3 regions of the Amnibacterium endophyticum genome follow, and region 3 is predicted to be linked to each of the others. Evidence: predicted binding sites of a transcription regulator. Region 3 holds the regulator's gene; each other region holds the start of a gene.

Region 1 (2,260 bases), on a different contig from region 3:
GGCTCCTCGGCGCTCGCCTGGCGCGACCTGGCCCGCACCGCCGCCGGCCTCGGCGCCGACGGGCCGACCTGGCGACGGCTGCTCGGCCCGCTCGCGGCGCGCGCCGACCGCGTCGCCCGCTTCACGGGCGGACCCGTGCTGCGCGTGCCGCCCGACCCGGCCGCGGCGCTGCGGTTCGGGCTCGCCGTCCTCGACCAGGGCGGCCCCGCCTGGGACGGCCGCTGGCGCACCCGCGACGCCGCCGCCCTCATCACCGGGGTGATGGCGCACACGATCCGCCCCATGCCGTCGCTCTCGACCGCCGCCGCGGGCCTGGCGCTCGCGGTGCAGGCGCACGCCCGGGGGTGGCCGATCCCCGAGGGCGGCACGTCGACGATCCCGGACGCGCTCGTCGCGGACCTGCTCGCGCACGGCGGCCGCATCGAGACCGGGCGCGAGGTCGTCGACGTGCGCGACCTGCCCGCGTCCGCAGCGATCGTGCTCGACACGAGCGTCCCCACCCTGCTGCGGACCGCCCGGCACCGCATCCATCCGGCCGTGCGGGCGTGGCTGCGCACGTTCCGGTTCGGCGACGGCATCGGCAAGGTCGACTTCGCGCTCGACGCGCCCGTGCCGTGGCGGGACCCCGCGCTGCACGAGGCGGTCACCCTGCACCTCGGCGGCACCCGGGACGAGGTGGCGCTCGCGGAGCGGCAGGTCGCGCGCGGCCGGGTGCCCGAGCGCCCGTACGCGCTCGCGGCGCAGCCGACCGTGCTCGACCCGACGCGGGCGCCCGCCGGCAAGCACGTCCTCTGGGCGTACACGCACCTTCCGGGCGGCTCGACGCTCGACCCGACGGCGCTCGTCACCGCGGCCGTGGAGCGCTTCGCCCCCGGCTTCCGCGACGTGGTGCTCGCGTCGAGCGCCCGGAGCGCGGAGGACGTCGGGCGCTGGGACCCGAACCTCGGCGGCGGCGACATCGCGGCCGGCGCGGTGGGCCTCCGCCAGCTGATCGCCCGCCCGCTGCCCGGTCCGGACCCGTACCGGGTGGGCCACCGTCTGTACCTCTGCTCGGCCGCGGCGGCTCCGGGCCCCGGCGTGCACGGTCAGGGCGGCTACCTGGCCGCGCGCTCGCTCCTGCGCCACGAGCACGGCGTCCGCACGCCGCCCTCCCTCCGCCCCTGACGCCGCGCCGCTCGGCCGGCGGCCCCCACCGCCGATCGAGCCCCGAGCACGACCGACGCCTCCACGCCTCCACCGCCGGTCGAGCCCGAGCGCGACCGACGCCTCGACGCCTCCACGCCTCCACCGCCGGTCGAGGTGCGACGAAGGAGCCTCGAGACCACACCCGCCCGCGAAGGCGATCGGCCTCCTGCACATGGGGACGAGCTGTGCACAAGTGTTCGAAGAGGTGTCGCCGGGCCTCGGGGGCTGTGTCCTGACAGGCCGGGGTCGGTGTCGGCGCCCTTCGATACTGTGTTCGCATGTTGCAGCGGATGTGCGCGGAGGATCTCGTGGAAATCGTGCCGCTGCGCCTGCCGCGGCAGGGCGAGCGGGTGCTCGCGGAACGCCGACGCCGGCTGACGTTCGGCCCGCACTTCCTCGACTGGATGCTCGAGACGGTGCTGGTGCGGCCGCGGGAGGCAGCGGGGGAGGGCGTGCACGACACCCTCGCCGCGCTGCGGGACGAGTCGCGGCGGGTCTGGGTGCTGGAGCAGCTGTACGCGCAGCGGATCGACCCGGCATCCGTGCAGGTGCGCATCGGGCTGACCGACGAGTGCGACGTCGACCCCGACGAGTGGCAGCGGCTGCCGATCGCGCCGGAGTCGGCGCCCGAGCCGGATCCGGTGCTCGCGGCGCTGGAGGTGGTGACGGATCTGCAGCAGCAGCTGCAGCGCGACGAGTCCCGCCGCGTCGTCGCCGCGCTCGCCGCGTGGCGCACCGCGCTCGCGGAGGAGGGCGAGCCGACCGCGGCGAACACGCCCTACCAGCGCGGCTTCTTCACCGACCTCGCACTCCGGCTGCGGGTCGCGTCGACGACGGCGAGGACGCTCGTGCACACGGGTTCCGACCTCGAGGCGGCGCTGCCGCGGGTGTGGGGCCTGTTCGTGCACGGCGGTACGACCTGGCGGGTCATGCAGACCGTGCACGCCGAGCTCGACGGCCTCGACCCCTCCCTGCACGCCGAGTTCGACGAGCAGGCGCTCGCGAAGATCCTCCACGTCGCTCCGACGGGCCTGCCGGACGCGCTGCGGCGCCTCCGGGAGCGGCTGCAGGCCTC
Region 2 (2,260 bases), on a different contig from region 3:
GGCGGGCAGCTCGACGACCGCGCTCCAGCCGCTGCCCACGACCTCGGGGCGTTCGCCGGTCGGCGAGCGGTGGGATCCGGAGTGCGAACCGCCCACCCGCTTCGTCGTCACGGTCGCGTCCTTCGGCGGCGTGAAGGTGAAGTTCGACTCGGCGGGCACCGCGTAGTCGATGCTCGTGAAGCCGCTCTCGAAGGCGGGGGAGGAGGCGCCCCTGGCGAGGACGGCGACCTGCAGCGGCAGCCCGGTCGTCCCGTCGACCGCGAGGCGGACGGAGCCGACGGTGGTCGCGTCCGTCTTCGGCGTCAGGACCAGCGTGTAGGCGTCGCGGCCGGCGACCCGCTGCGTCGTGTCGACGGTGGTCGCGGTGGTCGGCCCGACGCGCTGCAGCAGGTCCTCCGCGATCTGCGCGGGGGTCATGGTCGTGCCCTCGGGCTGCTCCGCGGCGCCGCTGCCCTCGAGCTTCACGGCCCGGTTCTTCTTCGAGTCCCACAGCCAGACGGTGCTGCCGTCGCGGTACACGTCGCGCTCCGCCATGTCGTCCAGCACGGCGACCCGCGTCCTCGTGCTGCCGGCCGCCCACACGTCCGCTTCGTGCGTGCCGGTCAGCAGGTTCAGCGTGGACGCGGTGTCGGAGTCGGAGCCCGCGCCCGTCGTCGGCAGCGACGGCAGGCCGAGGTCCGAGGTCTGCTCGATGCGGCCGCTGAAGCCGTCGATCGTCTTCGCCTTCGCGATCATCTCGAGCACCTGCTGCGGCGTCTTGTCCGGCAGCGCCGGGGGAGCGGCGGCCGCGACGAGGGGCACGGTGACGGCGCCGGCGACGACGACCGGGGCGACGGCTGCCGGCAACCACTTCAGGAGGCGGGAGGACATGCTGGAAGGCTACGTCCGTCCCGCACGGCACCGGCGCCCCGGCGTCCCTTCGTACCGTCCTCTCAGCCCCGCGGACCCCGCCTCGCTGGTCGAGGTGCGACGGAGGAGCCTTCTCGCTGGTCGAGGTGCGACGAAGGAGCCTCGAGACCACTGCCGCCAGCAGCACCGCCGCCGGTCGAACGCGAGGACGACTGCGACGGCCGAGACGCTCGGCCTGATACGAAGAAGTGTCCGAGCCCGTCGGTATCGTTCGGGCATGGCGGAGGGCTCGGGCGGCGCGACGGTCTCGACCGCGCCGATCTGGGAGCCGCATGAGGACGAGCGGCTCCTCGCCCGTCGCCGGCGCCTCTTCATCCCATGGGCCGCGGGGATGCCGTCGTGGTTCCTCGAGGCCGCGATGGTGCGCGACCGCCGTCCCGGCGATCCGGACGTGCACGAGGCGCTCTCCCGGGTCGAGAACGAGCCCATGCGCGTCTGGGTCCTCACCGAGCTGCATCGGCGACGGCTGGATCCGGCCGCGACGACCGTCCGACTCGTGCACCTGCTCGAGACCGAGGTGCCGGAGGACGTGTGGGAGGCCCTCGAGGTCGCCGACGACTCGATCGCGGAGCCCGATCCGGTGCTCGCGGCACTCGACGAGGTGTCTGGCCACCAGCTGCTGCTGCAGCGCGCCGAGGCGCAGCGGGTCCTCGCCGCGGTCGCCGCCTGGCGTGCGGCGCTGGCGGAGGAGGCCGAGCCGCGGGCGTCGAACACGCCCTACCAGCGCGGGGTCCTCGCCGACCTGGCCCACCGGCTGAAGGTCGCGCAGCAGACCGCGAGGAGCCTCGTGCACACCGCGATGGACCTCGAGGAGGCGCTGCCGGCGGTGTGGCGCTACTTCCGGGACGGGCTGACCACCTGGCGGGTGATGCAGACGGTCCACACGCACCTGGACGGACTCGACCCCGCTCTGCACCCCGAGTTCGACGCCGCGGCGCTGCGGAAGATCGTGGAGGTGTCGCCGACGGGGCTGCCGGACGCGCTGCGGCGTCTGCGCGAGCGCCTCCAGGCGTCCACGGCGGACGACCGGCACGAGCGGGCGTCCGCCCGGCGGCACGTCGCCGTGGAGCCGGCGGCCGACGGGATGGCGTGGCTGCACGCCTACCTGCCCGCGGTCGACGCCCTCGCGCTCGACCATCAGCTGACGAAGGCCGCGGTGCACGCCCGCGGACGGCAGGGCGAGACCCGCGGGGTCGGGCAGCTGCGCGCGGACGTGCTCGTCGACGGGCTCCGCCAGGCGCTCCGCAAGCCGCGGCGGGCGGGGAGAGGGACCCTCGTGCCCGGGCGCCGCGGCGTCGAGCCGCAGGTGTGCGTGACGATCCCCGCTCTGACCGCGCTCGGGCACTCGCGC
Region 3 (2,260 bases):
GTCGTGCCCGAGGTAGGCGGCCAGCGCCTCGCGCAGCTCGGTGAACTCGCGGTCGGGGTACCGGTTCACGGTCCCGAGGGCGTCCGCCACGCGGGCCACGATGTCGGCGCGCACTGCGTCCGGCACCGGATGGGTGTTCTCGTTCGTGTTCAAGGTGACGGGGACGTGCAGCATCGGCGCGCCGTAGGCGGTCCGCCCGACGAGGTCGGGGCGGAGCGGGAGGTCCGCGAGCGAGGTCACGCCCGTGATTCTCGCAGACGGCGCCCGGTCGGCTCCCGGCGTCAGGGCGCCGCAGGCAGCCGCAGCTCCGCGCCCGCGGGCACCATCGCGCTCGAGAGGCGGTTGGCGGCGCGCAGCTCGGCGACCACCTGCCGCGGGTCGCGGGAGGGCTCGATCCGCTCGGCGATGGACCAGAGCGTGTCGCCGGACCCGACGACGACCGTCCGCACGGCGACGGGTCGCGCCGCCGCCTCGGCCGCCGGGGTCCCGGAGACGGCGAGCGTGGCACCGGAGACCGCGAGCAGCGCCGGCATCACCACGAGCACGAAGCGGCCGCGTCGCGTCAGGCGCAGGCGCGGCGTGGGGGTCGGCGGCGTCGCCGAGCCGACGGCCGGTGCCGGCACGGCGCACGGCGCGGTCCGGACGGCCGGGACGGCCCGCAGCGCCCGGGGCGCGGGCGTCCCCACCGCGACGACGCCCGCGCTCCGAGCCGCAACCGGCGCCGCGGCGCCTCGACCGACCACCGCGGCGCCGACGCGGTGCTCCGCGCGCCGGACCGGCTCCGCCTCGTACTGGATCCAGTCGTCCTCCACCGCGAACATCCCCGTGCTCTCCCCTCGGTCCCGCTGCCTCTTCGAAGATAGTTTCGAACCGGGCCGCCTGCAAGCAGATCTTCGACCCCGCCTCCGACAGCGGTCGGCGCACGTCGAACACGTGTTTGCGGGCGGGCGCCGAGTCGAATACCATCCGTGTGATTCGAGGGCCCCGCACGGGGCGTGGAGGTACCGATGGCCGATCAGCAGACCGCGGGGAGCGGCACCCGCCGCCGCACCTCCCTGTCCCCGAAGCAGCACGCGATCCTGGAGGTGATCCAGCGGTCCGTCGCCTCGCGCGGCTACCCGCCGAGCATGCGCGAGATCGGCGACGCCGTCGGGCTCGCGTCGTTGTCGAGCGTGACCCACCAGCTGAAGCAGCTCGAGCTGTCGGGCTACCTGCGCCGCGACCCGAAGCGGCCCAGGGCCCTCGAGGTGATCATCCCGGTGCAGTCCGCCCCGACGGACAGCGAGCCGACGGGCATCCCGGTCGGCGACGCGGCGATGGTGCCGATGGTGGGCCGGATCGCGGCCGGCATCCCGATCACGGCCGACCAGCAGATCGACGAGGTCTTCCCGCTGCCGCGCCAGCTCGTCGGCAAGGGCGACCTGTTCATGCTCCGGGTGGTCGGCGAGTCGATGATCGACGCCGCGATCATGGACGGCGACTGGGTGGTCGTCCGCTCGCAGCACACGGCCGAGAACGGCGACATCGTCGCGGCGATGCTGGACGGCGAGGCGACGGTGAAGGTCTTCCGCCAGCGGGACGGGCACACCTGGCTGCTGCCCCGCAACAGCGCCTTCGAGCCGATCCTCGGCGACGAGGCGACGGTGCTCGGCAAGGTGGTGGCGGTCCTCCGCTCCGTCTGAGCGACCCGCTCCGCCTGCGCAATCGTCGCGCTCAGCGCCACCTGGCGCCGAGCGCTCGTCGCCATCCGGCGCTGAGGGCGCGGATTGCGGACTCCGGTCCGGACGCGCAGGCTCGTCGGATGTCGGATCGCGCGCTGGACGTCCCCGGGCTGGTCAACGGCCGCGACCTCGGCGGGCTGCCGCTCGTCGGCGGCGGGTCGACGCCGCACGGCGTCCTGCTGCGGTCCGAGCGCCCCGATCGGCTCGACGGGACCGGTTGGCGCCGGCTGCACGAGACCGGCGTGCGCACGGTCGTCGATCTGCGCCTCCCCGTCGAGCGCGAGGACCACCCGGTCGCCGTGCCGGCGCACCTCGCGACGCGGCACGTGGACCTCGACGGCCTCGAGAACGCCGCGTTCTGGGCGGACTACTGGGACAACGGGCTCTCCGGCACCCCGGTCTACTACCTGCCCCACCTCGCCGCGATGCCGGAGCGGGTCGTCGCGGTGCTGGCGGCGATCGCCACCGCGCCGCCCGGCGGGGTGCTGTTCCACTGCGCCGGAGGCCGCGACCGCACCGGCCTCGTCGCCGCGGTGCTG

The links. The regulator LexA, encoded in region 3, represses DNA repair genes until DNA is damaged. The targets are predictions, from matches to a motif close to TCGAACANNTGTTCGA.
Region 1: ACFSBI_RS09450 (HNH endonuclease signature motif containing protein) is a predicted target of LexA. The motif match lies at 1,371-1,386, and genes of this name have one in related genera.
Region 2: ACFSBI_RS04265 (HNH endonuclease signature motif containing protein) is a predicted target of LexA. The motif match lies at 1,090-1,105, and genes of this name have one in related genera.

The regions. Positions count from the first base shown of each region.
Region 1 covers NZ_JBHUEA010000013.1:16,027-18,286, reverse strand. The annotation lists gene ACFSBI_RS09455 (phytoene desaturase family protein) at 1-1,164, shown strand, start outside; gene ACFSBI_RS09450 (HNH endonuclease signature motif containing protein) at 1,494-2,260, shown strand, end outside.
Region 2 covers NZ_JBHUEA010000004.1:105,682-107,941, forward strand. The annotation lists gene ACFSBI_RS04260 (LolA family protein) at 1-870, opposite strand, end outside; gene ACFSBI_RS04265 (HNH endonuclease signature motif containing protein) at 1,127-2,260, shown strand, end outside.
Region 3 covers NZ_JBHUEA010000010.1:66,407-68,666, reverse strand. The annotation lists gene ACFSBI_RS08190 (histidinol-phosphate transaminase) at 1-240, opposite strand, end outside; gene ACFSBI_RS08185 (LysM peptidoglycan-binding domain-containing protein) at 282-821, opposite strand; gene lexA (transcriptional repressor LexA) at 1,008-1,682, shown strand; gene ACFSBI_RS08175 (tyrosine-protein phosphatase) at 1,802-2,260, shown strand, end outside.